Regions from separate parts of the Microcoleus sp. bin38.metabat.b11b12b14.051 genome, predicted to be linked through region 2. Evidence: riboswitches for the same ligand, from Rfam matches in the RefSeq annotation. Region 2 holds a riboswitch; each other region holds the start of a gene.
What was found. A riboswitch is a leader RNA that binds a small molecule or an ion and turns the genes downstream of it on or off. The one in region 2 is predicted to bind cobalamin.
Positions count from the first base shown of each region.

Region 1 (10,807 bases), on a different contig from region 2:
TCATCAACTGTCACGGATTGGGGACTTGCGGCACCTGCGCCGTCACCGTCGAGGGCGCAGTTTCTGATCCCGAGTGGCGCGAAAAAGCCAGACTTTCGATTCCTCCCCATTCTTCCGCATCAAACCGCCGTTTGTCCTGCCAGACTAAGGTTTTGGGCGATATTAAGGTGACAAAATATGACGGTTTCTGGGGCCAGGGTTCGGAAACTGTCTGGAAACCCCAAGGATAGATTTTTTGTGCAGGAAGGCTGATAGGACGATCGCCTTGCAAGATAATATGTAAGACTTGCCCAAAAATTCTAATTGTAAGGTGCGAACACCAGCACCTTACTCTGAAGAATGACCAGAGGTAAAAAAGCCAGAAAGTCCATAGAAAAGTCAATGAATTCATCTCAAGATATTCTGATTATTGGGGGCGGAATTATCGGCCTTTCGCTAGCAGTTGAACTGAAGTTGCGAGGGGCATCTGTCGCTGTTCTCACCGCCGATTCTCCACAACCGACGGCCAGGGCCGCTGCCGGAATGCTCGCGCCACAAGCCGAACGAATTCCCCCCAGTCCGATGCTAGATTTGTGCCTGCAAAGTCGCTCTCTGTATGCGTATTGGGTGGAACGGCTGGAAGAGATGACGGGGTTGAAAACAGGTTATTGGCGATCGGGAATTCTCGCACCAGTCTGTCAAAACGAGCCTCAACAACAGCAACTATTGTCAAACCTTAACTCTCAATGGTTAGACGGGGATGCGATTCGCCAGCACCAGTTTGGATTGGGTGAAGAAATTATCGGTGGTTGGTGGTATCCAGACGACGCTCAAGTGGACAACCGCGCTTTATTCCGGACGCTTCAAGCCGCAACTAAAAAATTGCAGGTTGAGATTATTCAAGATACTGCCAAGGCAATTATTCGGCAGGGAAACCGAGTTTTTGGTGTGGAAACAACGGCAGGAAAATTGCAAGCTGACCGTTATGTTTTGGCGGCAGGGCCTTGGTCTGAGAAGTTATTGGATGTTCCGATTTTTCCGAGAAAGGGGCAAATGCTGTCCGTGTGCGTACCAGAAGATAGTGCTGTTACGCAGCCGCTGCAAACAGTTTTATTCGGGACTGGCATTTATATTGTACCGCGTCAAGATGGTAGAATTATTATCGGTGCCACTAGCGAAAATGTGGATTTTACGCCGGGAAATACCCCTGCGGGAATCCAAAGTTTGCTAGCAGGAGCAATTAAGTTATATCCAGAATTACAAAATTATCCGATTCTAGAGTTTTGGTGGGGATTTCGTCCGGCTACCAAGGATGAGTTGCCGATTTTGGGTGCGAGTGCTTGGGAAAATTTGACGCTGGCGACTGGGCATTATCGCAACGGCATTTTATTAGCCCCGGTAACGGCTAAATTGTTGGCTGATTTGATGTTAGATCGACAGTTAGATCCGTTGTTGTCAGCTTTTAATTATTCCAGGTTTACCTGTTCCTGACATTCAGTTTGTAGTGAGGACTTTAGTCCTCTATCAATCCAGATAAATGAAACAGGACTAAAGTTCTTAGGAATGAGAATTAAATAACTTCCACAAGTTTGTGGGATGGGCGTCCCGCCCGTTCTTTTTGGACGGGCGGGACGCCCATCCCACAATAACAATTAAAATTGTAAGTTATTTAATTCGCGATCCTTACTACGAACTTAATTTGGGCGTAAGTCCAAATTAGTTAAGTTCCGGTTTTTTGGGTAAATTCAATTCCCTGCATTTAGCGGAAGCCAAATCATAAGCATTTTGGTAATCTTTACCGCCTAACATGACATCGCCGTAATATTCGTAGGGTTGATTTCCGTAAACCGGCAGCGGATCGTCTTCTGGATAATCTTCTTTAGATTCTTCTAGAATTGCTTTGAGTTTCTTCACGCTCAATCGCTGGGCCGGGAAGTAATGAATGTCTTGAGCGCTAAAACCGAGATGTGGAAAAGTTGGGTCAACAATACGCTCGTTGAGTTCAATCCAGCTATACTCAATGGGTTTGTAGGGCGCTCCGGGTGCAGCTAAAAATCCTTGGACGTAAATTGCGCCTTCGGTGGTTAAGGCTGCTTTAGAAGCGTTATCAAAGCAATTTTTCCGGTTGCTTTTGATCCGAGTGGCGATTTCAATAGAAAGTGTCTCATCTAACAGTTCGCTCATAATTCCTTCGAGTCGCGTGTGCGATCAGATTGTAGCAAATTAGAGGCGTAAAGGCTTCAATACAGCATTTCTGTCGATCAGACGCCGTTTGTGCCTCCAGGAGTTATAAAGTAACCTAATCCTCGATCCTAGGGACAACTGGATGCCAAATCGGGATGCTGGATATCCATTTGATCGATCGCCAAACGAAAGGTTTGTTGAGACTTTGCGATCGCAGCTTGAACAGATTGATCACCGTCGGCACGATCGCGCAAATATTGTCTACCTGCTCTCGCTGGGACTAACCGGGCTTCTGAACCTGTCGCTGCACATTTTCCTAAGTGTTGATTTTGCTTTGCTTCCAAAGTTACAATATTGAGTTTTTGGGCAGCATCTAATGCTTTTTGATACTGAATTATGGCAGCATCAAAGTCTCCAGTTTGTTCTAATCTAGCTCCCTCAATCCAAGGATCGTTGATTTCATTTTCAAAGGGGCAATCTATCGTTAATTTACAACTTTCTGCTCTAGCTACACTAGACAAAGGTATCAACAATATAGCCAAAGTTCCAATCATAACCATTAAGTGTTTCAACATACTAGACTTGTTTTAGAAGCATTTTGCCGTTTTACAATAGTAAATGCACCAGATGACAGTAGAGAATATACCAAGGAAACATCCAGGAATTAAGTGTTAATCAGAAACCCAAAATACAAAAGAGAATAGTTTTACTCCTATTTGAATCTCTGAATAATGCTCTTGCCTCCTTCTCTGGCACTCTTCTCTAATGCCTTCTTTTGTGCATCTTTAAAATCCATATTCACCCGTCTTTTTTCAATCAGTTCCGCTAACAAACTGCCGTTTTTAAGTCCGAAAATAAAGGTTTGACCGCTATGAAAAAAACGAATAGCGTAAACCTTGCCAGTTTCTGTAAACCAGTATCCCATGCCATCGCCCACTTCTATGTTGGCTTCTGAGGCTGAGACAATTCTGGTTTTACCATTTCCTTGATTCACGGTACAGATGCGATAGCGAACGGATTTTTCTGTTTTCAGCTTTTCGTTGCAGGGCTGTTTTTCGATTTTTTCAAAGTTTCTATGAAAACTCTCGCCTAGTTCCGCAGGAGAAAATATAGCAGGCTCAATTGTGGCTTCTGCGATCGCCTGTTGTTTGGTGTGCGCTGTATTAGGTGAAATAGCGATCGGTTGGGCGATCGCACTAGGTACAGTTGAGGCGATCGCTACCAGCAAAGATCCTAATGTCAGTAGGCGGAGCATTTTTAATCTTGATAAATTTACATTGACATGATATAATATTTTGATTATTTTAGGATAGTTTTCAATATTTTTATAGGTCTGTGAACGAGATTGCTCTGCAAAGCTTTAAAGCAGAATACCAAGACTTACAAGCAGCCCAAAACCACTAGAGAAGAACTATAGCCTGCTTGAGATTTCTGGATTACCGCAGTTTTTTCGTGAAAGTCGATCGCCCATACAGCCGGCAAATAACCAGTTTTCGGGAGTCGCCACAGTTTGCAAAGTGCGATCGAAAGGGTAGTTGAACCCGGAAGATAGTCATTGCGGGCGCTGGTGACAGGTTTCACAGTCTTTTCTGCAAACAAACCAGAAATGTGATAACCTCATACAAGTGCAAAAATCGGTTCCAACAAAAAATAACCGTTGGAAGAGACGGGGAAAGTCCGGCGTAAGTCCGGCGCTGTCCCGCAACTGTGATGAGATTTTACAGTCTCTTAGTCAGAAGGCCCGCCGATATTGCAAATCTGTTCTTTTTCGTCTACGAGGTATAGATGATAGTTGATTTAGCATTTTTACAATTGACGTACTATGGCGAGAAATTGGAATGAAGAACGCCATTAAAAAGTCAGACTTTGTGCTAGCTCCTTACATAAAAAGCAACAATTTTAAAGCTAGTTGCCAAATACTTAATACAGTAATTCCCTATCTATTTTTATGGTTTTTAGCATTTAAAGCTACTGCCCTTTCTGTATGGCTGCTGCCGCCGATTCTGGTCTTGATGACACTGTTTTCAGGACGGTGTTTCTCCTTGATGCACGATTGTGGGCACTATTCTTTGTTTAGTTCCAAAAAAGTCAATCGCACCGTGGGTTTTCTGCTCGGTATCATCAATGCAATTCCTCAGTATCCCTGGTCTAGGGGACACGCTTACCATCACAAAAATAATGGTAATTGGGATATGTATCGAGGCCCTTCGGCATTGACTACTACCGAAAAATTTGCGGCGCTCAGTACATTCAATCAAAAAATATATCAGGTGCTGAGACATCCGTTGATGCTGTTTCCTGGTGGTTTTTTCTACCTAATTATCAAACCAAGACTCGCGCTAATCTTGGGAATTGCTGGTTTTATCCGACATACTTTTGATTGTCTAAGTCAAGATTTGGGCATGGGTTTATCGAGAATCATTGCTTCTTATAAATCTAAACATTGGTATACGACGGCTGAGTTTTGGGATTTACTATTCAACAATATTTGTGTTGTTGGTAGCTGGCTGTATCTGGGTAACTTACTTGGGGTTGGGTTTTTCTGGAGTGTTTACTCAATTGTGATGACTTGCTCAGCGGCGATATTTATCTGTATCTTCTTTGTGCAGCATAACTTTGAGGGTTCCTACGCTCACAAAACAGAGGGCTGGGACTATCTGCTGGGCGCGATCGAAGGTAGTAGTTATCTGAAATTACCCAGAATTCTCAATTGGTTTTCGGCTGATATTGCTTATCACAATATTCATCATCTCTCTGAGCGCATCCCTAATTACAATCTTCGGGCGTGTCACAATGCTAATCTGCACCTGCTTGGTAATTCAAAAATCCTGACTATTTGGGAGATTCCTGATTGTTTCAAGTTCATTCTTTGGGATGCCGATTCTGATAGCTTGCAATCGATCGCATTATTTAGAGAAAAAGCAGAAACTCAATTAGTTAATGTAGAACACATGGCGGTTGAAACCGCTTCTATACAGACAAAACCCGCGACTCGACTTCGCTCGCCGAACACCTCCGCGGGTTGAATAACGAGCACTGAAAATTATGTTTTATGCTTCAGTCCGCGGAGGGGTTCGCTATCGCTTGTCGAAGTGCAGGCATCGTTTGACTTGACTTTCTGGCGGTTGAAACCGCTGTCTTATCTTATAATCGTTCAATTGCCAGATTTTTTTGGAATTTCAGTCTGTATTCAGCTTTGAAGAGAAGGTAAAAAATGAATTTATTTGTTGTTGTATTTGGAGTTTTGTTTGCACTGCTGGCGATCGCCCTTTTGATCTATTTAATCACAGCTCGCCCTTATCAATCATCCGACTCCGTGGCCAATTCCTACGACGAATGGACGGAAGACGGCATTTTAGAGTTTTATTGGGGCGAACACATCCATTTAGGCCATTATGGTTCCCCGCCACAACGGAAAGATTTCCTCGCCGCCAAATCGGATTTTGTGCATGAAATGGTGCGCTGGGGCGGCTTGGATCGATTACCTGCTGGTACTACAGTCTTAGATGTGGGCTGTGGAATTGGCGGTAGCAGCCGGATTCTGGCCCAGGATTATCGGTTTGCTGTCACAGGGATTACCATCAGCCCGCAGCAAGTTAAACGCGCCCAAGAATTAACTCCCCCCGATCTCGATTTACAGTTTCGGGTGGATGATGCGATGGCGCTGTCGTTTCCAGATGCGAGTTTTGATGTGGTTTGGTCGATCGAAGCTGGCCCACATATGCCAGATAAAGCCGTCTTCGCGAAAGAGTTGATGAGAGTCGTAAAGCCCGGTGGTGTGCTAGTTGTGGCCGATTGGAATCAAAGGGACGATCGCCAAATCCCGCTCAATTTCTGGGAGAAACCGGTAATGCAACAACTGCTGGATCAATGGTCGCATCCGGCTTTTTCAAGCATCGAGGGCTTTTCAGAACTTTTAGAAGCAACAGGGTTTGTGGAGGGCGCTGTAACTACCGGAGATTGGACGAATGAAACCCTTCCTTCCTGGATAGATTCTATCTGGCAAGGTATAGTTAGACCGGCCGGATTAGTGCGTTTTGGTGTATCGGGTTTCATCAAGTCTCTGCGAGAAGTACCGACTCTTTTACTAATGCGTTTAGCATTTGGTGCGGGGCTTTGTAGGTTTGGAATGTTCCGCGCCATCCGAGCAAATTCGCCCGCAGATTTAACAGCAGCAAGTTCTACTAAAACAATGACTGGTGTTTAGCGAGTGCCTGAAAAATCAAAAACTGTCCGAAGTCTTGGCAATACTTTGGACAGTTTTTGGCATTGGTCGAGTACCAGAAACCCAGACTTGCTGTATAGTGGACTATTTTTTATTTCATTTAAGTCCAGCGCTAAGTTTCAAAAAATGCGTTAAAAATGGTAGGACAAGCCAAGTAAGGCTTACAGGGCGTTAAAAAACAGTCCGGACTATTGAGAAGGTATAATGTATGCAGTCTTATAGTTAACTTTAAACAAATAGATTGCTATGACAGATAATTTTCAAAATGATGTCACTAAGGCTGTTAACTGCCAAGTAAATCTTGGTGAATCTGTTTTAGAGGCATATATGCTTCTAAGTAGTGAGAAGCGCCTGGGTGTTGAGAATATAGGAGCTACTTTGGGCTACTCAGATAGCTTTTTTTTCGAGCTAACAGAATGGGGGTCTGAAACGCTGAAAACCTTGCGCGAAATGGGTTTCTCTGGAGAAATAGTTTGGGCAAATGTTGTTAATAAAGGTCATGACCAAACAGGTTCTTTTTTGATAAAAACTCTTGGTATTCGAGATTTCGTAAAACTTATTACTTACGAAGCTACAAGTAAACGAAACTTAAAAGCTACTATTTTATTAGCTGCTTTTGCTGAAACAGGTTTAGAGCGAATTTTGGAAGATGCTTTTGCGGGAAGGTCTATAGATTTTATTCTTGAAAAAATTGTTCATTACAGCAAATGGACGTATGAGGAGCGGCAGGAGGTTTTTGCGTATAACCGCGAGGAGGTACGAGCTTTACGCATGGGATCTTCTGCCTTCAGTTGATTGCTGCGGGCCTTTCCCGATATTGTAGTGTGCGTCAGCCTCTTTAAATCTTTCGGATAACTGCAAGAATCTAGGAGGCTGACGCACCCTACGAGAATATAAATCGCGCTATTGTAGGGTGCGTCAGCATTTCTAAATCTTTGGGATAATTATCAAAATTCAGGAGGCTGACGCACCCTACAAGAATTTGAATATGAGCTAGATCATAGAAAGCTTTGGGAGAATTTGGCAAACTGAGAGTAAGGTTAAATAGGAGGTCAAATCAATGACCAATACTACTCTCAATTTGCAGACTGCACCGGGCCATGAAGTCCTAGCAGCGGCTGGTAAGAAAATGCTGAGGCCGGGGGGAAAAGTTGCTACTGAAATGTTGTTTGAATGGGCGGATTTTCAACCGGGCGAAACTGTTTTGGAGTTGGCTGCAAGTTTTGGATATAGCTCGATCGCCCTTGCTGAACGTTTTGGCGTTAAAGTAGTGGGAGTTGAGAACAATCCCGACAGTGTGGTGCGCGCCCGTGCTAACGTTGCAGCAGCGGGTTTGGGCGATCGAGTGGAAATTGTCGAAGGAGATATTTTGCACTTGGATCGGATCTCGCAACAGTTTGATTGGGTGTTGGCTGAAGCTATCCTGACGATGCAATCGCGATCGGGAAAAGCTAAAATTTTATCGGGAATTGGCGATCGGCTAAAACCAGGTGGTAAGTTTCTATCGCACGAACTTTTAGCCCGAAACCGAGAATCAGAAATCCACAAAGCTTTGTCGGAAGTGACTCGCGCTAATTCCACGCCTTTGTCTGAGTCGGGCTGGATTGCGGTTTGTCAAAACGCCGGTTTGCAGGTAGAAAAGTGTCAAACCGGGGCGATGGGACTCCTCAACTTCCGGCGAATGCTTGAGGATGAAGGGTTTGCGGGCACTGCGCGGATTTTGTGGAATGTTTTTAGTTGTGAGCAAATTCGCGATCGGATCTTAGCAATGCGTCGAGTTTTCCAGGATTACCAACAGGATTTAGGCTACATCATCATCTGTGCAACTAAACAATCTTAAACCTATTTCCCAAAATAATGTAACCTTGGGTCAGATTCAACCCTTCCATTCATCAGTCAGCCTCAATCTAAAATCCAAAATCTAAAATCTAAAATCGCATTACGGAGTCAAAATTTATGACTGCTACCATTTTACCATTACAATCTTCAGCAATCCAACTCCGAGACACAATTGAATATCCCGCCGCCGGAGTGCTGAGCAAAATTTTAGTCAAAGACAATAATTGTCAGCATACTTTACTTTGTCTGGCCGCAGGTTCGGACATTTCCGAACACACTTCTGCGCGGAATGCCACAGTTAATGTAATCGAAGGAAAAGGGATTTTGACTCTGGAAGGTAAGGACATTATCTTGGAACCGGGGGTGTTTGTATTTATGCCTGCTCGCGCTCCCCATGCTTTGAAAGCCGAAGAGAATTTGGCGTTTATTTTGACATTTTCGGAGTGAAAATAAGACCGGGTGAATGGAATTCGTGAGAATAAGACCGGGCGAATGGAATTCGTGAGAATAAGACCGGGCGAATGGAATTCGCGGCGACACAAACAAAACCCGCCTCCGCGGGTTGAAGAATGAATCCAATAATACCGGGCGAATGGAATTCGTGAGAATAATACCGGGCGAATGGAATTCGCGGCGACACGAACAAAACCCACCTCCGTGGGTTGAAGAATGACTCCAATAATACCCGGCGAATGGAATTCGTGAGAATAATACCGGGCGAATGGAATTCGCGGCGACACGAACAAAACCCACCTCCGTGGGTTGAAGAATGACTCCAATAATACCCGGCGAATGGAATTCGCCGTCTGATTTCTTTCTCTTGAGTCCGCGGAGGCGGACATTGTTTGTGTAGACGCGGTTTCAACCGCCGTCTTACGCGGACATTGTTTGTGTAGACGCGGTTTCAACCGCCGTCTTATTTTCAAGAAGGCTTTAATCTATCTCATCTCCAGAGGCGATATCCTCCAATTTTATCCAATCCAACACAGTAATTTTACCGCCTCGACTGTAGGATACAAACGGCTTAAGTTTCTTAAACAAACGCACGCATTCTTCATAGGTAATGCCAATACTGCGAGCAATTTGATAGTAGGGCAAACGTTTTTCCAAACATACACTATTATCCACAATCTTCGTGCCTTGCTCCATACCAAAATAATGAATAAATCTGGCCAGCCGGACGATCGCCCTTTCCGACACCAAACCATGCACAGTCTCGTGTAATTGCTGCAACCGCTGGTTAAAAACCGCCAAAATTCGCAAAGCAATCTCAGGATTTTGCCGAATTGCTGCTAGCAAAAATTCCCGTTCTGTGGTAAGAACTTGCACGTCAGTTTCTGCCGTCACCGTTGCCGGCGCAATTCCGTTACCGAGTAAAGCAGGTGCAGCAAAAATATCTCCCGGAAACAAAGTGCGGAGAATTGTTTCTTTGCCCGCCGCCGCTGTTTTTGCCACCCGCAACGAACCGCTCAAAAGCGTGTATAATTTTTCGGGGATGCGATCGCCCTCATACATCACAACTTCTCCCTGTCGGTAAGTCCGAATTGCTGTATGTTCTTGCAATTGCTCTAAATCAGTTCGGTTTAAGCTGGCAAATATCCCAATTTCGCCCAGTTGCTCGACGGTTGCTTTCATAGATTTAAGTTTAGGCGATCGGAGTCCATTGAGAGTATAATAACGGTGAATTCAGAATATATCCAGACCAGCAGAGCCATCTACGAAAACGCAGAACCGGAATATCAGCGATATTATTTTGATGAGATAGCTGGCGGATTTGTACTCATCCACCAACAACATAATCTTAATAATTCGGAAATCTTTGTTGCTGAAGTTTTCGCTAAAATAGGGAAGAGAGTTAGAATGCTGAGCGAACAAGCAGCACAGGGTGTGAGAACGCCAGATGCTGAGATTGACGGTCAGATTTGCGAATTTAAGGAATTAACCAAAGAGTCTAAAAATCTCAAAAATAGAGTACAAGAAGGATTTGGGAAAGCTAAAAATCAAAGTGCAAATGTAGTCATTTTTCACGTAAATATAGAAATTTACGACATTCGAGAAATAGATCAAGGCATTCGACAAGCTATATATTGGGATGTCCAGCAGTTAATACAGACAGTTATTTTGGTTTTCAACAACCAATCTGTTCAAAAAATCACTAGAGAGGAATGGGAAAATGGGGAACGTTTTTCAAGAATTTGAAGAAATTGTAAATGGCGGGATAAAAAATAATATGCCGCGCGATGCAAAATTGATTATTGTTGGAGAGATTATTTACGCAGTAACTCAGGATTTACTAACAAACAAAGAAGGTTGGCTCCTAGAAAATATGCTCGGAGGCAGAGAAGAATGGGAAGAGGGGCTAGAATATGCTATTTTTGGCGATTCTAAACTGGGACACCTCGCACCATTAAGCTCAGATAATTTACCCTTAAATATTTTAGATAAACCTTTGGTGATTGCTGGCAAAACTTTTCATTCTCGCTTGATGACGGGGACGGGAAAATATCGCAGCATTGCCGAAATGCAGCAAAGTGTCAATGCTAGCAGGTGCGAAATTGTGACTGTGGCTGTGCGCCGAGT
Region 1 is NZ_JAAFKD010000025.1:35,593-46,399, reverse strand. Features, by position in the region: gene QZW47_RS22670 (2Fe-2S iron-sulfur cluster-binding protein) at 1-230, shown strand, start outside; gene thiO (glycine oxidase ThiO) at 382-1,470, shown strand; gene QZW47_RS22660 (hypothetical protein) at 1,696-2,163, opposite strand; gene QZW47_RS22655 (hypothetical protein) at 2,292-2,717, opposite strand; gene QZW47_RS22650 (hypothetical protein) at 2,876-3,418, opposite strand; gene QZW47_RS22645 (hypothetical protein) at 3,544-3,744, opposite strand; cobalamin riboswitch at 3,782-3,927, shown strand; gene QZW47_RS22640 (fatty acid desaturase) at 4,002-5,189, shown strand; gene QZW47_RS22635 (methyltransferase domain-containing protein) at 5,378-6,370, shown strand; gene QZW47_RS22630 (hypothetical protein) at 6,635-7,183, shown strand; gene QZW47_RS22625 (methyltransferase domain-containing protein) at 7,449-8,228, shown strand; gene QZW47_RS22620 (cupin domain-containing protein) at 8,345-8,674, shown strand; gene QZW47_RS22615 (Crp/Fnr family transcriptional regulator) at 9,161-9,862, opposite strand; gene QZW47_RS22610 (hypothetical protein) at 9,908-10,426, shown strand; gene QZW47_RS22605 (thiazole synthase) at 10,401-10,807, shown strand, end outside.
Region 1: linked by a shared signal. The riboswitch ahead of QZW47_RS22640 (fatty acid desaturase) and the one ahead of QZW47_RS15025 (DUF1636 domain-containing protein) in region 2 are both predicted to bind cobalamin.

Region 2 (10,807 bases):
GAACCTTGACAGATTCTAGGTTTGTAGTGAGGACTTTAGTCCGCATCCATAGAAGAAGGACTAAAGTCCTCACTACGAACCTTGACAGATTCTAGGTTTGTAGTGAGGACTTTAGTCCGCATCCATAGAAGAAGGACTAAAGTCCTCACTACGAACCTTTGTAGGTATGACTAATGACTCCGCATAATTAATTGCCAATTATAGCTGCAATTCGATCGCGCTCCAACTCTCTACCAATAATCACCAGCTTGGTTTGGCGGAGTTCCGAAGGTTGCCAAGGGCGATCGTAAAAACATTCTATACGATCGCCCACACCTTGCAACACCATCCGCATCGGTTTGTTGGGAACCGCCACAAACCCCTTAATCCGATAAATTTCTTCCTTCTGCATCAAGGATTGCAGCTTTTTCACCAAAGCTTCCGGTTCAAATTCGCGATCGGCAATAAAGAAAGTCGAGTTAATATCATCATCGTGCTCGTGTTCCTCTTCCGTGTCGTGGTGACTCGGGCGGGACTCCAAATCATCCTCAACCGCCGCATTAAATCCCAACAGCACATCGGGGTTAATTTCGCCACCCTTGCAAGGCACAATTTTCACACTCGGGCGCAACTCTTGCTGCAACCAGGTTTGAACTTTCTGGTGAGTTTCGGCATCTACGCGATCGACCTTCGTCAACAGTACCATATCGGCACAGGCCAACTGATCTTCAAACAATTCCTCGATCGGCGTTTCGTGATCCAAACTATCATCAGCCTCTCGCTGCGCCATCAAAGCATCGATATCGCCAACAAAAGTACCGCTAGCCACAGCCTCGCAATCAACAACCGCCACCACACCGTCAACAGTAGCGCCCGTGCGAATTTCCGGCCAGCGAAAAGCTTGAATCAAAGGCTTAGGAAGAGCCAGGCCCGAAGTCTCGATTAAGATACAATCAATTTGGTCTTTGCGCTTCAACAATTCCTGCATCGTCGGCAAAAATTCCTCTTGAACAGTGCAGCAAAGACAACCGTTTGTTAATTCTACAATATTGCTGGTGACAGTTTCTTCGTCATCGCAAACTTGGCAATCGCGCAGCAATTCACCGTCAATACCGATTTCGCCAAATTCATTAACCAAAACAGCAATGCGGCGGCCTTGATTGTTTTGCAACAAATGGCGAATTAAGGTAGTTTTGCCACTACCGAGAAAACCAGTAATAACTGTAACAGGAATCTTGTGCATTAAATTTTTTCTCAGGTTTAAATGTATGGTGTGCAACGCACACCATTCTTCAGTCCGCGGAGGCGGACTTTGTGTGTGTAGCAGCGGTTTCAACCGCCGACTCTGATCTTTGAATGTATGGTGTGCAAAGCACACCATTCTTCAGTCCGCGGAGGCGGACTTTGTGTGTGTAGCAGCGGTTTCAACCGCCGACTCTAATCTCTGATCTTTACTCTTCAGTCCGCGGAGGCGGACTTCGTTTGTGTAGCAGCGGTTTCAACCGCCGACTCTGATCTTTGTTTGACAAGAAGCGGTTTCAACCGCCGACTCTGATCTTTGTGTGTGTAGCAGCGGTTTCAACCGCCGACTCTTCTAAATGCACTCTCCTAAATGCACAACTCAACTCTAATTTCCCAGCGGCGGAATCTTCGCCAAAACGCCTTTCTTCAAAGCTTGAGGACGCTCAGCCCAAGGCAACAAACCATCCGGTTTAGCATAGTATTGACTCGCACATTCCAGTACAGCCTCGACGCTTTCCGGCTCATTCGCAGGCAAATCACCAAACAAATAAGTATACTTTCCAGCAGCAGCAAAAGACACGGCACAAGAGTGACTGCAAGCACTCATGCACTCAACTTCCCGAATATCAAATTTTTCTGAAAACTCCCAATCTTGAGCGAGTTTCAATAAATCTTCCATGAATTGTTGGCCGCCGCTTTTACCTTCGCGCTTGCCGTCTTTCCAAACACTAGCGCAAGCAGTGCAAACTAAAAGACAGTGTTTTGTGCGTACAGCCGTGTTAGTTCCATTCATCATCCATACCTCGTAGATGCGTTCAAAAGTGAGTTAGATATCGGCGGGCATTCTGACTTTAGAGGTGAAGGACTAAAGTCCTTACTACAAACCTCATTACAGTTGCGGGACAGCGCCGGACTTGCACCGAACTTTCCCCGTTTCCTCTGGCGGCTGCTCCCCGCTAGAACCGATCGCGAATTCAAATCCTACCACACTTGCCGCCCTTTGCCAAAAAAGTTATCTTGGTAATGGCGATTTTTAATATCTAGCTACATAAATTAACTCGGTTCGTAGTAAGGACTTTAGTCCTCTGATATTTCTGCGGACTGAAGTCCTTACTACGAACCTTATGAGCACTTTTCCCGACTTTTCTACACAGGGCTATCAAGTAACCCGCGAACTTGGATACAACAGTTTGGGCGGCCGCGTTACCTATTTTTAGGGAACTGGTATTAGCTTTTAGTTACATCCAGATTGCTTGAGCAACTGTACTGCGGATTCGCTTTAAATTTTCCATACCTATCTCTTTAAGCTTTAACAAAGACTCGTCGCTGGCTTCTACTAATTCTGACACCGTGAGGTATCCAGCAGCTTTCAATATATCAATTTTGCGCTCCGTGAGTCCATAAGGATATACGTGAGATTTTTTTAATTTGCTAATATCTTCCCTTAATATTAGCATTTCACCATGCTCAGGTAATTCAGGCAATTGAATTTTAAACAACTCACTTGTTTTGTGTAATTCTAAAGGCTCATTTCTCTCATTTTTTTCATTTAACCACCTAGTATAAATTTCATTGGTGACCCGAGCGCCACGAGTCTTTTCCAGCAATGTGCATAGATTCAAGCTATATCTTGTTCCTCGTCCTCTCGATTTCATTGCCCGTGAAACATCTCGAATTGAAATAAATCCAGTATATTCAAGTAGTTCTAACGGCTTTGATAGACGTTGTGCAATTTCTCTTAAAATAAGTACATTCTGCTTATTTTGCTTGCCAGCATCCTGAAATATTGATTCTGCAATCTCGGTTGCAGGATCGATCATTAGTGCATATATACCAAGTTTTGGCTTAAGCTCTTCAATCAATGGCCAATAGTAGTTACGGGCCAGGTAGATCAGTGTCTTTGTGATATTGGCGTAATTGATCTTACGTTTCTTACAGTTGTCAGACAGATTATTCCATGCAAATATAAATCCTCTCATATTTCCAAGTACAGCCCTTCCCATAAACCCCGCAACATTTTCTAAAGCAAATTGACCAGAGAAAGACTCTTCAGGAAGTCGCTCAGAAAACCTTTTTCTAATTATCTCGGCAAAGTTGGTATTATAGTCTTCTAGTTCATCATTTCTTGAAATATCGATCACCGTAGCATCATTATATACATCAAACCTTGTTCCAAAATTAGTAACTCCAGGGTAAATAGCAGCTTTACACGATATTACACTGCTCGATAAAGTCCGAAATATATCGAAAAACTCATGTAGCGGAGCTTCCCGACCAATGTGAGCCGCGTCATCAAATAAAATAACTATTCTTTTCCCAGATGCACTCGATAAACTAGATAATTCTCTCTGAAGTGATGTGATGTTTGGCAAAGCCTCAAACTCAGAGAGATTAGCTGCTTTAATAATTGTCCTATTTACGGCATCAATTATTAGCTGACTTAACATTTTTTCATACTTCTCACCTTCACTTCTGAGTAATTCAAGATGACGAAGACTGATGTATATGCCAAATGTAGAGCTTAGATTATTTTCAGGATACATTCTTCTTGATGCTTCTATCATAAGCGCACTTTTTCCGCTACCACGTGCCCCTTTTAATAAGACTGGGCCATGAGCAATCAAATTAGAAATAAAGCGCTGCTCTTGTTTTGAGAAATAATGCAGTTTCTCAAACTCTTCAGGCGAACAATCTTCTGCGGCTAAGATCAGCGATGTATTTTCATAAATAGTATTAACCATTAGAAAACTCCCATTTCTTGAATTTCTTGATAAGCTGCGATTGCTTCTGGAATATCGAGTTTATTTAGTGCATGACTGACAACAGAAACAATTAGTCCAAGGGTAGCGATATTACGAACAGTTTTCTCAATCAGCCGTCTAGTTGTTTCTCGATCCAAGGCTGAACTTAAAGGAATCACCAGTTCGTGATGTATTCCTTTTGAAAGTTGAGAGTATAGACTTGAAAACTCATTTAAAGTTTCATTATAGAATCTTTCAAAATCCTTTCTTCTAAGATCGGCTATCCATACATCCCCACTGACATCTTTGATTGCATCTAACATCTTGTCAAAGTTAGCAGACCATATTAGTTTCTTATAATAATCTCCAAGCAGAGCTCTAGTAGGGTTTTGCAGTGACTTATCAGCCCAAAGATCCGTAACTTTGTCCGCTAAAACATCACCTTGCCAACGTATAGACGACTTATTAGGCTTATCTATTTGATAATTGGGCTGTTTTTGACATTCCCTAAGTAAGAGGACTCTAAAAGGATCGAGCCTCGCAATTAGTGCGGTACATCCCAATTCCAGTATACTTCTCCCTAAAAATGGGGCAAATAATGAAATTTGGTTATCACTCAGGGATTCTAGTGTTACTAACTCTTTAACAACATTATCAATTGACGCGGACAAATGACTTAGCACCTCATCAATATCACCTCCATCAGAAACTACATTTCCACAGAGTAGTTTGGCTAATGCTGACTGATTGCTTACTGGCTCATCGGCACCTGATTCATTAGAACTCATTTTATTTTACGGCAACCCGATCGACAGCTTCCAAAATTTGTGCAATGCACACCTTACTGCTTGCAGGGTGCGCGCCGCACACCCTACAAACTACAAATTAAGCTGTTTCGTGTTGTTTGTGCCATGCCGGATGCCACAGCAATTCGGCAGTCGATCGCTTCTCGACCATTTCCTTGGTAATCTTACAGTCAGCAACATCCTTGCGAGAAGGCAACTCGTACATCACATCAAGCATTAACTCCTCCAAAATGCTGCGGAGAGCTCTCGCGCCGGTTTTGCGTCGATAGGCCTCTTGGGCGATCGCCCGCAGCGCATCCGGGTCAAATTCCAACTCCACGCTGTCCATCTTCAACAGCTTCTGATACTGCTTCACCAGCGCATTCCGGGGCTCAGTCAAAATCTGCATCAAAGCCGCCTCATCCAGCGGCGAAATCACCGTCACCACCGGAATCCGCCCGACAAACTCAGGAATTAAACCAAACTTGACTAAATCATCCGGCTGTACCTGCTGCAAAATATCAGCCGCCCGCTTATCCTTCGCGGGTAAAGTCGAGTTGCTTTCGGTTTCTGTCGGCTGAATAAAGCCCAAAGATTTTTTACCCAAACGCTGTTCAACTATTTTTTCTAAACCGACAAAAGCACCGCCACAAATAAATAGAATCTTGCTCGTGTCAACTTGAATAAAATCTTGGTAAGGATGTTTGCGGCCACCTTGCGGGGGCACGTTAACCACCGTTCCTTCCAACATTTTTAGCAGCGCTTGTTGCACTCCTTCTCCCGATACATCTCTGGTGATCGAAGTGTTTTCGCTTTTGCGAGCAATCTTGTCAATTTCGTCAATATAAATAATCCCGCGCTGTGCGGCTTCGACATCAAAATCAGACATTTGCAACAGGCGCAGCAAGATATTTTCTACATCGTCGCCGACATATCCAGCTTCTGTCAGCGTCGTCGCATCGGCTACTGCAAATGGGACTTCGAGCATTTGCGCCAAACTCTGCGCTAACAAGGTTTTGCCGCAACCTGTCGGCCCGACTAGCATGATGTTGGATTTTTGCAGTTCCACATCGCTGTCCGGGGCAGACTTGCCGCTGTCTTTGGCTTGGTCTACGCTCAAGCGCTTGTAATGGTTGTAAACTGCTACAGAAAGGACTTTTTTTGCTGAATGCTGGCCGATGACGTGGTTGTCTAAATGCTGTTTAATTTCTGTGGGTTTGGGAATTTGGGCTAGAACAATTTTCGATTTGTTCGATCGACCCTGGCGTTTCGTTCCTTGTCCCTGAGACTCTCGCACCTCTGACTGGGGAACCTGTTGACCAATTGTTTTGCTGGAGTCAAAAAACTCCTCTTCTAAAATTTCATTGCACAAATCAACGCATTCATCGCAAATGTAGACGCCGGGCCCAGCTATTAACTTGCGGACGTACTCCTGCGACTTGCCGCAAAAGGAGCATCTGAGATGGGAGTCATATTTGGACATATTTAGCCTCTTTCTTTACGGTTGCGGTTGCTTGTTTCGACTGGGGAGTTGCGCCGGATCGATCGATTCTCGCCCTAGAATGGTTTCCCGAGCGGACACCCAAGCCAGTCAGTCGATTTTAGATTTTAGATTTTAGATTTTAGATTTTAGATTTACTCCACGGATAAATTTTGGAGGTTGAACCTTCGTCTAAAACTTAGGGCTCTACACGAGTTAAGTCAGGGGGTTGTCTCAATTTTTTGCCTGATCAAGCTTGGCGTTCTCTATTTCTAAGTTAACACTTTTGAGGCATGACTCATTAGTCATTACTCATGCGACCAAATTTTAATTTTTTATTTTCCCTGGTAGTAAAGCTGCACTGGCTTACCATTTTTTGTATTCCAAAAATTTTCCCGACATAATTATTTTCACTCGATCGCCTTTTGGGTCGGCTTCTTTCTCGACATCCAAAGTAAAGTCGATCGCACTCATAATCCCGTCACCAAATTTTTCATGGATCACTGCTTTGAGTGGCATCCCGTACACCTGCATAATTTCATAGAATCGATAAATCAGCGGGTCAACTGGAACTGCTGCATCCAAAGAACCTTTTAGCGGAGGTTCGCAGAGCACCGCAGCCGTCTCGCTATCCAATCCCAAAGCCGAGACAATTTTTTCGGCTTCATCGACCGATGCAGTAGCTTGACGGTAAATAACCGCCGCAATCCAAACTTCATCACGACCCAAAACTTTTTCCAATTCTGCAAAACTAATTCCCTTAGCTTTTTTAGCAGCTAAAAGCTTTTCCGTTATTTCACAAATTGCCATTAAATATTCTCCAACTTACTGCCCTGCTAGATGGGAAATTTGTATCATATTTTGGTAAACTTGTCAATAGCAAACTCACAAAAAAAACAGCATCTATCCCTCGCAACTTTAGTAAAAGCTGGTCTTGTTAATCCGCCCAACTTGCAACAGATCGCTCCCCAAATAACTGATATAGCAATCGCCACAGCGGTGAGGACATAAATAACCTCATGAATAGAGCCCCTCGTCCATAGCAGAAACGGTTTGATTTTCTTTCTCTGCAACTGTCAACTGTCCACTGTCAACTGTCCACTGCTATAAAAGCCCTGCGGCAATGGTACAGTTGGCAGTATATGTAGTGCAAATTACACAAACCCAGGCATTCGGCAACAGGCAAGCCTGCCTCCATTCGACGGTGCCAGCCTCAGGCACGGGTGGCAATATCCCACAGCTAAGACCCCTTTACCCCTCACAACCTAGGACTGACAAAAGTATGGAGATTCAGACCAAAGACTACACCATTGAGTACGATCGCGCTACTCAAACAATCACCTGCTGCGGCTCGTTCCGGCTCAGCCAGACGGAAGAATACGCCCCGATCGTCGATCTGCTCAACAGCGTTGCTGACTCCTCGCCAAACACAATTACTCTAGACTTGCGAAAGCTAGAATTTTTAAACAGTTCGGGAATTAATATTGTCTCGAAATTTGTGATCAAAGTGCGCCAGCAAAAGAATATTCAAATCGCCGTCAAAGGCTCTAAAGAGATACCCTGGCAGGGAAAATCGCTGAAGAACTTGCAGCGGCTGATGCCTTCCTTGCACTTAGAATTGGAATAAAAAATCGCAAAATGTAACGGTGAGTCCCCGAAAAAGTCCGGGCAGGAGCATGAGGGCGGCTGAAGTGAAGGGGAATAAGTCATAGTTAAGCAAGCACCAAACCGTCAAAAACTTCAGTACCGACTAAAAAATACCAATTCTCAATTGCTATGCAGGAAGAACCATCAAGAGAACAGCTACTTTTGGACGTTCAGCGACTGAGTGCAGAACTTGAAAACTTGAAGCGCGAAAAGGTAGATCTAGAAATTTTGCTGGAGACTACCACCGAACATTCGGATACCATGGAAGCTCACTTGCTCTCTCAAGCTGAGTTGGCCGTGCGCGAAAGCGAAGAGCAGTTTCGGGCGATCGCCTCGGCAACTCCGGTACCGATAGTGGTCTCTCGCCTCTGTGACGGCTTAATTCTGTATGCAAACGTTAAATCGGCTTCTCTCCTGAACATAGCTGTGGAAGAATTGATCGGCTCTCGCACCCCAGACTTTTATTTGAATCCGAGCGATCGCCCAAATGTACTAGAAGCCCTCGCCAAAGATGGATACCTTCAAGACTACGAACTTCAGTGCAAAAAGTCAGACGGTACCCCTTTCTGGGCAACAATCTCGGTTCAGCGGCTGCTGTTCAAAGGTGAGGCGGCGACATTATGCGCTTTGTACGACCTCACCCAGCGCAAGCAAGCAGAACAAACCCTCCAAGAAAGCGAACATCGCCTCCGCCGTCAGAGTCTGGCTTTGTTGCAGCTAGGCCGGCAGAGGACTCTCAACAGCGGTGCGCTAAATGCCGGAATTCGCGAAATTACCGAGGCGGCCGCTCGCACTTTGGAAGTCGAAAAAGTCAGCGTCTGGCTTTACAACCATTTCAGATTTGGCACTCGCCACCAGAGCGAACCTCAGCTCAATTTTACCCACAGAGCGATCGCCCAAAACCAAACAGAGTCAATCGATACAGAGACACCCGCCCGAGAGCCACACCAGGGGCTGAATCATTCTAAGTTTAAAATCCCCAACCTCAAATTAGTTTGTATCGACTTGTACGATCGCACCCACGAGAATCATTTGAGCCGCCAGCAAATATCCGGAGGCGATTTACAATTTTCCGCTGTCGGTGCCCAAGGCGACACACCGGGCGAAAACTCTTCTGAGGAAAATCCTTTACCACCAGCGCCCAACCCTCAAAAGTCCAGCGAAACTCATTTGTGCCACTTATCTTCGGTAGAGGAACATTCCGCTGTACTGCCGAATCAGAGCAAGCCAAATTCATCGATCTTAAATGTAGCAATTAGGCTCGGCGGTCAGATCGTGGGCATCCTCTCTGTCGAACATATCGGCGCGCCCCGCCAGTGGGCTCTGGAGGAGCGCACCTTCGCAGATTCCTTAGCAAACTTGGTAGCACTGGCGATCGAAGGATTTGAAAGACAGCGCGCTCAGGAAGCACTCTCCAAAGCCAAAGCCCAGCTAGAGATGACCGTCGATCAGCGCACCGCTCAACTCACCGCCGCCAACAAACTGCTCCGCATCGAAATTGCCGAGCGCAAAAAAGCCGAAATAGCCTTACAAGAAGCCTTACACAAAGCTGAAGCAGCATCCAGAGCAAAAAGCACTTTTTTAGCCAATATGAGCCACGAGCTGCGGACGCCGCTCAACGCGATTATCGGTTACAGCGAAATGCTAGAAGAAGAAGCACTGGAATCCGGACTCGAAGACATCATTCCCGACACCCAAAAAATTCGTAACGCCGGCAGGCACTTGCTGACTTTAATTAACGATATTCTCGATCTTTCTAAGATAGAAGCTGGTCGGATGGAGCTTTACTTAGAACCTTTTGATCTGACCAATTTAATAGAAGAAGTCGTGACAACTTTGCACCCTTTGGTTGAAAAAAATCACAATCAATTGCAAGTTTCTTGCTCTCCTAGTTTGGGAGTGATGTATGCCGATTTGACTAAAGTCCGACAAATTTTGTTCAATTTGATCTCGAATGCCCTGAAGTTTACTGAAAGTGGAACAGTGCTGCTGGGTGCGACTCGGGAACTAGCAGGCGGCAGCGATTGGGTTTATTTGCAGGTATCTGATACGGGCATTGGAATGTCTGCTGGGCAGCAGCAGAGTTTGTTTCAACCTTTTATGCAAGGAGATGCTTCTACTACTCGCAAGTACGGCGGCACCGGTTTGGGATTGGCAATCAGCCGCTTGTTTTGTCAGATGATGGGCGGCGATATTACTATTGAAAGTCAGTTGGGTGTTGGCTCTACTTTTACTGTTAAATTAAAAGCTCAAGTTGATATTAGTTAGAAACAAGTTGCGCTGCGGATTTTATAACTATTTTAACGACTAATGGAATACCTATAGCAGTTCTCACAAAGATGAGGTACAGGTTCTGATTTTAGATTTGAGATTTGAGATTTGAGATTTGAGATTGGGGGATTGAGGGATTGAGGGATTAATTGGTTAATACCTCATCTTTCTGAGAACTGCTATATTACCAATGACCTATTACCAATGACCTAAGCTGTCACGCATTTAAATTGCATATTCGGGACGCTGCTGGGAGCAACGTACCACAAGACTTTGATTATTTCTTGACATACAGTTTAAATGCCGCAACAGCTTATTAGCAAGAATAATGGGTTTAATGCCTCTTCCCTATAAGGCGAAATAAAACAAAATTATTCAGTGTTTGAATCCTCTGACTTTAAACCAGAGGTAGCCCTCAAGCGTCAAGCGGTCAACTGTCCTTTCGTCCCAGGTCAACTGAATGAACTGTGACACCGATCGCGCTTGACCTCTGTTGCCCATCACACATTAACATTTTTTCCCAGCATAAAATACGTTTACGATCCCAAAATTGTACCGCCACCAAGATACGGCACCTCAGTGGCTTCACCAGCCGCACCTCAACCTCATTAATTAAGGGGGGGCGGGGGATTGCTTATAGAAAGGCAATTTGCTACAAATCG
Region 2 is NZ_JAAFKD010000012.1:176,990-187,796, reverse strand. Features, by position in the region: gene cobW (cobalamin biosynthesis protein CobW) at 188-1,222, opposite strand; gene QZW47_RS15025 (DUF1636 domain-containing protein) at 1,607-2,017, opposite strand; cobalamin riboswitch at 2,039-2,203, opposite strand; gene QZW47_RS15020 (DNA-directed RNA polymerase subunit alpha C-terminal domain-containing protein) at 2,460-3,962, opposite strand; gene QZW47_RS15015 (hypothetical protein) at 3,962-4,750, opposite strand; gene clpX (ATP-dependent protease ATP-binding subunit ClpX) at 4,848-6,230, opposite strand; gene cynS (cyanase) at 6,594-7,037, opposite strand; gene QZW47_RS15000 (hypothetical protein) at 7,510-7,854, shown strand; gene QZW47_RS14995 (ATP-binding protein) at 8,004-10,142, shown strand.

Region 3 (10,807 bases), on a different contig from region 2:
TGTAAGGTGGCTGTCATGTGTTTATGATTGCTTTATTTGGTTTTCAATGTTCGTGACGGCTTTGTGTTCCGCCATGTAAATAAATATAAAGTATCTTCTAAGCTTTGTAAAGACCTGTAACAACAGATTAACTGATGTAAGGTATAAGCTGGAGTTATGGGCTGTAAGAATTGCTGCTAAAGACCAAAGAATTGACTAAAAAAGAGAAAGCCTGGAAGCGCGTCGCTTTCAGGCACGGGATAGTCAGTTGATTTGAGATAAGAGATCGGAGATTTTTGATTGATTCCACAGATAAATCTGGCGGATATCTCTGATTTGTAAAGTTTGTTTGAGATATAGGACTCCGGTTGTGAAGCCGATATCTCTCTTGAAGCGAGATCAAGATACAGACTTTTGCTGGCTGGGTATCATAACTAGGGCCCAGTAGGGAACCTCCCCGGGCTCGACATCGCCGATCGCCCGAATCCTCTGATTTGGCATAGTTGCGCGTTCTATATATAATGCGCGATCGAACTGTCCCAACTCAATCAACACGTCTCGGACTTTCGCAAAGTGCCTCCCCAGCTTAATAATTACAGCAGCATCAACCAGCGCTAGCCGATCGCGCAAAACATCAGCATCCAGCGTCGCAGGCATAATGCTTAACACATCGTTGCGGTAAGTCAGCGGCACTCCCAACGCACTCGCACTCGCCATTGTCGAAGAAATTCCCGGCACAACTTCCGTGGTAAATTTGTCCGACAATCGGTTAAACAAATACATAAACGTGCCGTAGAGAAAAGGTTCGCCCTCGCACAAAACCGCCACATCCCGCCCTTCGCTGAGGTGGGCGGCAATTTTCTCGGCTGCAATATCGTAATACGGTTGAGACGATCGCGTTGGACTAAAAGGCAGCGGCATCGGAATTTCAATTTGCTCTTCTCGCAAATAATCTGCGACGATCGCCCGCGCGAGCACCTTACCGTTTTCCATCGCCGGATACGCAATCACCGGCACCGATTGCAAAATCCGATAAGCTTTCAATGTAATCAATTCTGGATCGCCAGGGCCGATGCCCAATCCGTACAATTTACCAGTAGTCTTAGTCATAGTTCGTCCTCTTTAGCTAACGCATTCACGGCTGCTGTTGCCATCGCACTGCCACCGCGCCGCCCGTGTAGCGCGATAAATGGCACTCCCCGACTGTTGGCAGCGAGTTCAGCTTTGGATTCCGCCGCCCCCACAAATCCTACCGGGAAACCCAGAATTAACGCCGGTTTCGGAGCTCCAGCATCCAACATTTCTAGCAGTCGGAATAAAGCAGTCGGGGCATTGCCGATCGCGACAACTGCACCATCTAACTTATCTAGCCACAAATCGAGGGCTGCTGCCGATCGAGTATTGCCGATTTGCCGCGCCAATTCCGGGACTTCGGGATGCCAGAGGGTGCAAATCACTGGATTGTCGGCGGGTAGGCGTTTGCGGGTGATGCCTTCGGCTATCATGCGGGCGTCGCAGAGAATCGGCGCGCCTGCTGCGAGGGCTTGGCGCCCGTGGGTGGCGGCAAAGGGGGAAGCTGCTAAGTCTTTAACGATATCGATCATTCCGCAACTGTGAATTAGTCGTACTGCGACTGTTTCTAAGTCTGGTGGTAGGTTTGACAAGTCTGCTTCGGCGCGGATTGTGGCGAAGGATTTTTGGTATATTTCTGTTCCGTCTCGGATGTAGTCAATCATTTAAATAATTGGGCATGGGGCATTGGGCATTGGGCATTGGGCATTGGGCATGGGGCATCTCGCCCTGAGCGAAGTCGAAGGGTGGGGCATTGGGCATTGGCCAAACAGGGCATTGGGCATTGGGCATTGGGCATTGGAAATTGGGAATTAAAAGACTGTACTTAACTTTATTTGAAACTGCTATGGGTGGTTTGTTTGATTTGTGGAATAGCTTTTTTAATGAATCGCGAAGGCGCGAAGGAAGAAAGAGAAGGGGAATTTATTACAATTTGTCTGTTTTAATGGGATATATTTTTTTAATTCTGATTTTTGGGAATAAGAAATTCTTGCAATTTTGCGATCGCCCATCGATCGCAAAATTCACTGAATGAGTCACCCGGTTCTCGCATTTGCTGGTACACTCGCAACATTCGCTCGATCGCCCTGGGCATCTCAGGTACACTGATAGCTGGGAAGATTTGCCGTCCAAAGGGTAAGTCTTTTTTACCTGCATAAATGTTGTAAGCTGCGATCGTCTGGTTTTCTCGTTGAATCTGAGTTCCTACTAGGGTGATGTCAATCGGCTGGTGTTGGGCGCAGGACTTTTCGCAGCCGCTGAAATGGATATTGATCGATCGGTCGATCGTCAGTTTTTGGGCTAAATCCCTTACCATTGCTAGGGCGTCACTTTGAGTATCTGTCGCGGATGACGCGCAGCCACTGCTACCGGCACACGCAATTAAGCAAGAATCTAGGCGAGTTGCGGATGAGTGCAATCCTAATTCGGCGATTTGCTGTTTGACTTCAGAAACCTGGGGGTTGGGGATGTCGGAAATCACCAGATTTTGCCACGGCGTTAGTCTCAGGGTGCTGCTGGCTAGATTTTGGGCTAAATTTGCTAAATTTCGCAGTTGCTTTGATTCTAGCCTACCGAGAGGCAGTGCAATGCCGATGTAGGAGAAATCGGACTGTCGTTGGGGGTGAATGCCTAGATTGCTGTTGCGTGCGATCGCTCTTGAATGTGCGGTCAAAAGCCTCTCAGGGGCAGGCAAGATGCCTACCCCACAAGAGTTTTGGGAGATGTCTCTTTCTGAAAGATCGATCGACCTTCGCCGGAATGCAAACGGTAAGTTTTGCTCTACTTTTTCTAGGTAAATTTCAGCGTCCCAATCAGCGAGTAGATGACGTAAGCGCGGTTTTTTGCCATTAATTCGAGGCTGATATTTGGTATATTCAAGATATACGTTAGTTAGGGCTGCTAATACTGCAATACATTGCGATTCTTCGATGATAATTCCTGTATCGCCGTTCAAGTACAGCCGAAAAACTATTTCGGATTTGGTCGAGATTCTTTCTGCTACTAATAAGATATCGTTCCGTAGATTGCGGATCGAAACTGTTTCGCCGCCGTCAAAGCCAATACTGAATTTAGCGGAAAGTTCCGATAATTCGGGATGAGTTTGCAAATAATCATCCCAAGCTGCAACCAGCGGGCGAGTATCAACTAACTGTTGGCGATCGATTCCTGCTGTTGGGCTTGCCATTATATTGCGAATTGGGTCAACTTCAACGCGGCGAGATGCTAATCCCAATTCCTGTAACTCGCGCCAAACCGACGGGGGAATTTCTGAGTGCAATTCTCGGATTTGCAAATTTGCCCGATTTGTGACTTGCAAAGAGCCGGTACTGTAGCGATCGATCAAATTGGCGATCGACCAACACTGCTGTACATTTAAAATTCCCCCCGGAATCCGCATCCTCGATAAAACTCCGTCTCGGGCTTGGGAACCGTAAAATAAGCCCGGACAAGTCGGTAAATCAGTCAAAGCTAACAAATAATCTCCTTCCCCGTGCGACGCAGGGAACTTACAATTTAGTTGACAGTTGACAGTTGACAGTTGACAGATGAGTGCGACCTCTCCAGGTCAGGGAGACGATTGGAGTCATCAATAATCTGATTTTAATTTCTCCCTACAAAAGAGAGGCTTTAAACCAATTTTTTCTGGTAAACGTGCCAAAAGCGCCCTGAAATCGGCATTCTGACTTTCACAGTTGCGGCACAGCGCCGGAATTGCACCGGACTTTCCCGCTTTCAGGTTTCAGAAATGTATCATAAGTCGATCGCCCGCAGCGAAAAATATTAAATTTCTTAACAAATGGCTGGTTATTTTGTATAGTTGCTAATAGGATCTCGCCAGTACAGAGGAATATTCCAGGTGTAGCAAAGCTTTGAGATTTCTACCTCAGCCTCGCAGTGACAGAAATACGTTTTTTTCGTCCAGGACTGTACAATAGACCTCTTGCAAAAATCCTTTTAATCAAATTTTCGGACGTGCAAGATGCCCATCCCACAAGAGAAAAAATTTTTGTGGGATGGGCATCTTGCCCGTCCCAGGTATTTTTGCAAAAGGTCTAATAAACATCTGATAGATTTTTCACCTATTCTAGCTGTGTGGTGGATTTTTTCGTTTGTCCAAATATAAAATTAACCCTATTGCACCAAAGAGTAATGGCAAACACCAAGACTGCAAAAACCACCATACAATGAGAGCAAATGACCAACGTTCTGAGACTGGGATATATTCTAGGTCTGGTTTGCCGTCGTACCAATATGGGCTAATCCAAACCATCCCATATGCTATCACATATACGAGCAGTGGATAAACAGTAAATGTCACAATTATTTGGTTGCGAAGATTCATAAAATAACAACGCTGATTTTATTTGATAGTTAATTTTGCTTCTTTTTGGCGATCGCCCATTTTGCCTGTAATCGTAATGTTTCCGGGGCGTAGCGCTCGAAATGTGCCAGGTTCTGCGCCCATGTGGTAAAAAGAGCGATCGAGCAAAGGTGTCGGATTGTCAGGTCTGCGGGGTACATTAGGCTCATATTGTTGATAGTCTGGAGTCCGAAAGCTGCAAGATATCGGGGGAAGTAATTTACCAGTTGAATCAGAAGCTATCATTGCAAAGGTAATGCGATCGCCCACGCGCACTGTTGCCACTTCCGGTTGAATCCGAACATTCCAATCTTGCGGATAAACAGTACCGGACATCTGGAGTGTTTCTTTACCTTTTTTAGCCAACACAACAAACTTTCCCGGTGCAATTCCAGTTACAGTTCCATCTGGAACAATTGTGATAATTCCTGGATTTTTAGACAACCATACCCAAGATTTATCGGAACGGGCAAACGCTGATACGATACAATCAGAATCACTGCGTTCTCCTATTTTTATTTTAGTCGTTTTACCTACAATTAAAGGGTTGACATTTTCAAATTTGTAATCGAGGCAAGGGGTAGCTTTATGCTCGCCAATCTTAAGCGGATTGAAGTTAGGTAATGCTGTACAACTCATTAATCCTAATGATTGTGTAAGTGCAATTCCGTAGATAATCAGGGTTGATTGTTTTTGACGATTCATTTGCGTTAGATGTATCAATCAAAGATTTATACAATTCAAGTCAGAGTGTTTCTCAATAAAATAGCAATCCCAGATTATTATTGAAAATTGATAAGTAGTAATTAGCAGTCAGGGCGCAATGCAGAAATGGCTTTCGGTGGTGGGAATTGGGGAAGACGGACTTTTGGGATTGAGCCCGATCGCCCGATCGTTACTCGATCGATCTAAAATCATTGTCGGCGGCGCGCGCCACCTCGCAATGCTACCAACCGACGACACTCGCGAACACTTGGTTTGGAGCTCGCCGCTACAAGCAACTATCGACAGCATCATCAGCCGTCGCGGCGAGTCTGTCTGCGTGCTCGCAAGCGGCGATCCGATGTGTCACGGGATTGGTGTCACGCTGTTGCGCCGCATTCCGATTTCGGAAATGATTGTGATTCCCGCAGCATCGGCTTTTAGTCTGGCTTGTGCGCGTTTGGGTTGGGCGCTGGCGGATGTTGAGACTTTCAGTTTAACAAATCGCCCGATCGCCTCGATCGCCCTAGCTTTGTCTCCCGGTACACGCTTGCTAGTCTTGAGTGCCGATCGACATACGCCCGATCTTGTAGCGAAAATGTTGACACAGCGGGGGTTTGGCAGCAGTTTAATCACAGTGTTCGAGCGGATGGGGTCGGAGGCGGAACGGCGGATCGAGGGGGTTGCAGCAGCTTGGAATGCGACGGATTTAGCCGATTTGAATACGATCGCCATTGCAGTTGTAGCCGATCGCGAAACTCTGCTGCTTTCGGGCACTTCTGGCTTACCGGATGCAGCCTATCGCCACGATGGACAGTTGACGAAACGGGAGGTTAGAGCCGTTACGCTGTGTGCGTTAGCGCCGATTCCGGGGGAGTTGCTGTGGGATGTGGGGGCGGGCTGCGGTTCGATCGCGATTGAGTGGATGCGGAGTCATCGGAGTTGTCGGGCGATCGCGATCGAACGCCATGCAACTAGACTGGAATACATTGCCGAAAATGCGTCTAATTTGGGTGTTCCCGAACTCAAAATCATCGCGGGAGACGCGCCCGCTGCTTTGGCAAATTTGCCTCAACCAAATGCAATTTTCATCGGTGGCGGTGTCACCGCAGAAGCTTTGCTGGAAACTTGTTGGAATGCTTTAGGTGAAGGTGGCCGATTAGTTGTGAATGCGGTGACTATTGAGAGTGAACTTACGGTGCTGCAATGGCATTCTTTGCATGGCGGAGAATTGATTAGAATTGGGATTCAGCGCGCTGGGGCGATCGGATCTTTTCTCGGTTGGAAACCGCTAGCACCGATTACTCAGTGGGCGGTAGTTAAGTGATAAAGTAATTCCCAATCTTCTATTGAGAAATACTTTGGCGAGATTTGAGTTCATAGTAGATGGCCCACCTGTATCACAACAAGCTCGTAGGCGAGCTCTTCTCAAAGCTTGGAAAGTGACGGTAAGGGAAGAGGCTGAAAAATACTGGTCTTCGGAACAGAAAACAGCTACTGGTCTAGTTATGCTCCAGATAACTTATTTCTACGATTCTGTTAAAATCGATGTGGACAATATAGAACTCATTTGATATCTATTCTGCGTAAATCTCAGAAACCGGGTTGATCTCGGTATTTCTCGTAACCAACCCAAAAACTCGTAGAAACCCGGTTTCTTGCCCCGGGCGTAAATCTCAGAAACCGGGTTAATCTCGGTATTTCTCGTCACCCAACCCAAAAACTCAAAGATGTCAAATGGGTTCTATAGTAAAGCCAATTCAAGATGCAATTATCGGGCTAGCCTATGTCGATGACGATCAAGTAACTGATGTCCTCGCCCGCAAGAGGAATTTATCAACTAACTTTAAAGTAGAAAATATGACCTCGATTCTAGCGGAAGGATTTGCCCGTGGTAATGAATTATTGCACATTCTCGTAATTGATGCTCCTGATCCAGAGGTACTGACATGATGGCAACCCTAACTGCAAACAGAGAAAGAGAGCAATTGCTAAAAATAGCAGAGGAGTATCGTCAGAAAGGTTATGAAATTTTATTTCCTCCAAATCTTGAAGATTTACCTGAATTCCTCAAAAGTTATCCCCCAGATTTGATCGTGCGTCGGGGGGAAGAGTCAGTGATTATTGAAGTCAAATCGCGCACTTCACTCAACTCATCGTCTACTCAATATTTAGCCCAAGCAGTAGCAAAAAATCCTGGTTGGAGGTTTGAGTTAATGATGACTAACTCTGAGGATGCAGTAGATATTCCCAAAGCTGAGGATTCTTTTCAAGAGTCTGAAATAGAGTTGGGCTTGCAAGTCGCTAAGCAACTTGTCACACAACATCTAGAGTCGGCTATGCTATATTCCTGGTCTTTAGTTGAGGCAACTTTGAGGATTGTTGCCCAAAAAGAAGAGTTAAGTTTGCAAAGATTAGAGCCGCATTATTTAGTCAAAAAACTAACAGCAGAGGGCGTAATTTCTAAATCTGAGTATCAGTTGCTAATGAATTCACTTTCTTTACGCAATCCTATTGCTCATGGCTTCAAAAGCACACAACTTACGGAAAACTCTGTATACGAGCTCATTGCAATTGCAGCTAAACTATTGAAGGATCTGCATTCTAGCGAAGAAGCTGAATAAAAGTTTAAAAATCAGGAATTACGTATAGCAGTTGACAGTTGACAGTTGACAGTTGCAGAGTAAGGAAATCAAACCGTTTATGCTATGGGATATCAGCTCTATTCATCAGGTTATACCATTTTTCTAAAGATGCAATAGAGATAAACGACCATTGGACATTGTAGTTATCTCCTTGACCTTTTGATAAAACTCTATCATAACTTTAAAAAAATGGTATAAGGTTCGTAGTGTGGACTTTAGTCCGCTCTTATTGCGGACTAAAGTCCACACTACGAACCATTTTTGTTATGGTAATACCATTTTTTAAAGATATGGTAGAGATACAGAACAATTGGGCTTTGTAATTATTTCCTTTACCTTTACATGAAAGTTTCTCATAATTTTAAAAAAATGGTATTATTTATGTCCTCACCTCTGTGGCGATTGCTATAACTCCTCAAACAAATAGGTTGGGTTTAAGACAATTAAACCCAACCTATTAATTCAATCAAACTTCAGAGTTTAGCCTTGATTTACACCGAAGTTTTCAAGCTGTCCCGCGACTCTTGAAGCCGATCGACATTAACGACATTTGCCACAGATTCCTTAATCGGTTTCCGGGCTTCAATTAAAGTCAGAGCTTTGTTGACACCTTCAGGTAAAATCACCACCAAACTGCCCTTCGGCGCTTCGTCTAAAGCCTTGTTAACAGCAATTGTTTCGTCGAGAATCAACTCGTATTGAACTTTGGATTGATCTGGGGTGCGTGCGGCAATAGCCTCAGCAATACCTTGGCATATTAACTTAGCCACCACACCGGGTTCTCGCCCACGTCTGTCAATATCTTCTTTGACAATAATACGATCGAACATATCGGCGGAAAGTTTGCCCAAGGTGACAAAATCTTCATCTCGTCTGTCTCCAGGCGCACCAACTACCCCGATTCGCATTCCCTGCCAATTCTGGACGAAACTGCCCAAAGCTTTGTAGCTGTGCGGGTTGTGGGCGTAGTCGAGCAAAGCGTGATAGCTGCCCAAGTTAAACAGGTTCATCCGTCCCGGAGTTTGCCCGACGGATGCTTGGAATGTTGATAAAGCCGATCGAATATCCTCTATTTTCACTCCTTGAGCAAAAGCCGCCAAACAAGCCGCCAAAGCATTAGCAATCATAAACGGCGCGCGCCCGCCCATTGTTAGCGGCACATTCACAGCCTGTTCAATTCTCAGCGTCCAATCGCCTTTGAGGATCGACAAATACCCATTTTCGTAAATTGCAGCCAGCCCGCCCGCAGCGGTGTGTTTGGCAACCAATTCGTTGTCCGGGTTCATTGAAAAATATGCAATTTGAGCCTTGACACGCTTCGCCATTTCTGATACTAGCGGGTCGTCGGCATTCAAAACTGCATAGCCTTTGGGCATTACCGACTCAACCAGGACGCTCTTGAGTTTGGCTAATTGTTCCACGGTGTCGATGTCGCCGATGCCCAAGTGATCTGCTGCGACGTTCAAAACAACGCCGACATCGCACTGATCGAAGCCCAAGCCCGATCGCAAAATTCCACCTCTAGCCGTTTCCAGCACCGCCACTTCCACCGTCGGATCGGACAAAATCAAATGAGCGCTTTGTGGCCCGGTATTATCGCCGCTATCAACCAAATAATCGCCGATATAAGTGCCGTCTGTCGTCGTGTAGCCGGTAATCTGACCAGTTTGCTTGACAATGTGGGCTAACAGGCGAGTGGTTGTAGTTTTACCATTGGTTCCCGTCACCGCTAAAATCGGCACTCGGGTGGCTTGAGGTGAGGGGAACAACATATCGAATACTGCACCGGCGACGTTGCGGGGCAAACCCTGACTCGGTGCGACGTGCATTCTGAAACCCGGTGCTGCGTTGACTTCGACGATGACGCCGTTGACATCGCGCAGGGGCACAGAAATATCGTCTGTTACTACGTCAATGCCGGCGATGTCTAAACCGATGATTTTGGCAACTCTGGAAAATAGCCAGACATTTTCGGGGTGGATTTCGTCGGTACGATCGACTGCGATGCCACCGGTACTCAAGTTTGCTGTGGCGCGCAAGAATACTCTTTTGCCGGCGGGCAATACCGAATCCATTGCGTAGCCTTGTTTTTCGAGCAAATCTAGGGTCAATTTGTCGATCGTGATCCGGGTGAGCACGTTGTCGTGTCCGTCTCCCCGCTGCGGATCGCGGTTTACTTCTTCTACGAGCTGTTCTACTGTATCCCTGCCGTTACCCACAACGTTAGCGGGGACTCGTTCGGCGACTGCTACGACTTGCCCGTTGATTACTAATACTCTATGATCGCGTCCGGTGTAATAGCGCTCGACTATCACACTCTTGGTTTTTGATGCCTCGCTGGCTAAATCGTAGGCTTCTTCTGCTACTTCCCAGGAGTTGATGTCGATCGTAATTCCGCGGCCGTGGTTGCCATCTAGCGGTTTCAGGACGATCGGAAAACCGCCCACATCTTCGATCGCCCCGCGCAGTTCGTCCAAATAATTAATTACCGTTCCTCTCGGCACCGGCACGCCAGCAGCGCCGAGGATATTTTTGGTACCTTCCTTATCGCAGGCTAGTTCTACCCCCAAAACTCCCGTGCGGTTGCTCAGAGTTGCCTGAATCCGCTTTTGGTGGACGCCGTACCCGAGTTGAATCATAAACCGAGCGCTCAAGGGTATCCAGGGAATGCCGCGAGCTTCTGCTTCCTTGATCAGTGTTTCGGTACTCGGGCCCAGGGCTGCTGACAAAGCAAACTCTCTGAGGTCTTTCAAATCTTGAGCTAATTCTGCTGCTGGATAAGAGCCTGTATCGGCAATGCTCTGGCACATCCGCACGCCTGCGCGGGTAGCATAGCGACCTGCTTGTTCGTTTTGATACTCGATTACTACTTGGTAAATTCCTGGTGTAGCCGTCTCGCGGGTGCGACCGAACCCGACCGGCATTCCTGCCATTTCCTGAAGTTCTAGGGCTACGTGTTCGATGACGTGTCCCATCATTGTGCCTTCTCTAACACGTTGCAGGAAGCCTCCGCGATGGCCGGGAGAACAGTGATGGTCGTCTAAAC
Region 3 is NZ_JAAFKD010000049.1:16,592-27,398, reverse strand. Features, by position in the region: gene QZW47_RS29005 (precorrin-2 C(20)-methyltransferase) at 379-1,089, opposite strand; gene QZW47_RS29000 (precorrin-8X methylmutase) at 1,086-1,715, opposite strand; gene QZW47_RS28995 (hypothetical protein) at 1,738-1,866, shown strand; gene cobG (precorrin-3B synthase) at 2,012-3,529, opposite strand; adenosylcobalamin-variant (AdoCbl-variant) riboswitch at 3,691-3,798, opposite strand; gene QZW47_RS28985 (hypothetical protein) at 4,415-5,053, opposite strand; gene cbiE (precorrin-6y C5,15-methyltransferase (decarboxylating) subunit CbiE) at 5,238-6,443, shown strand; gene QZW47_RS28975 (hypothetical protein) at 6,854-7,069, shown strand; gene QZW47_RS28970 (hypothetical protein) at 7,066-7,740, shown strand; gene cphA (cyanophycin synthetase) at 8,253-10,807, opposite strand, start outside.
Region 3: linked by a shared signal. The riboswitch ahead of cobG (precorrin-3B synthase) and the one ahead of QZW47_RS15025 (DUF1636 domain-containing protein) in region 2 are both predicted to bind cobalamin.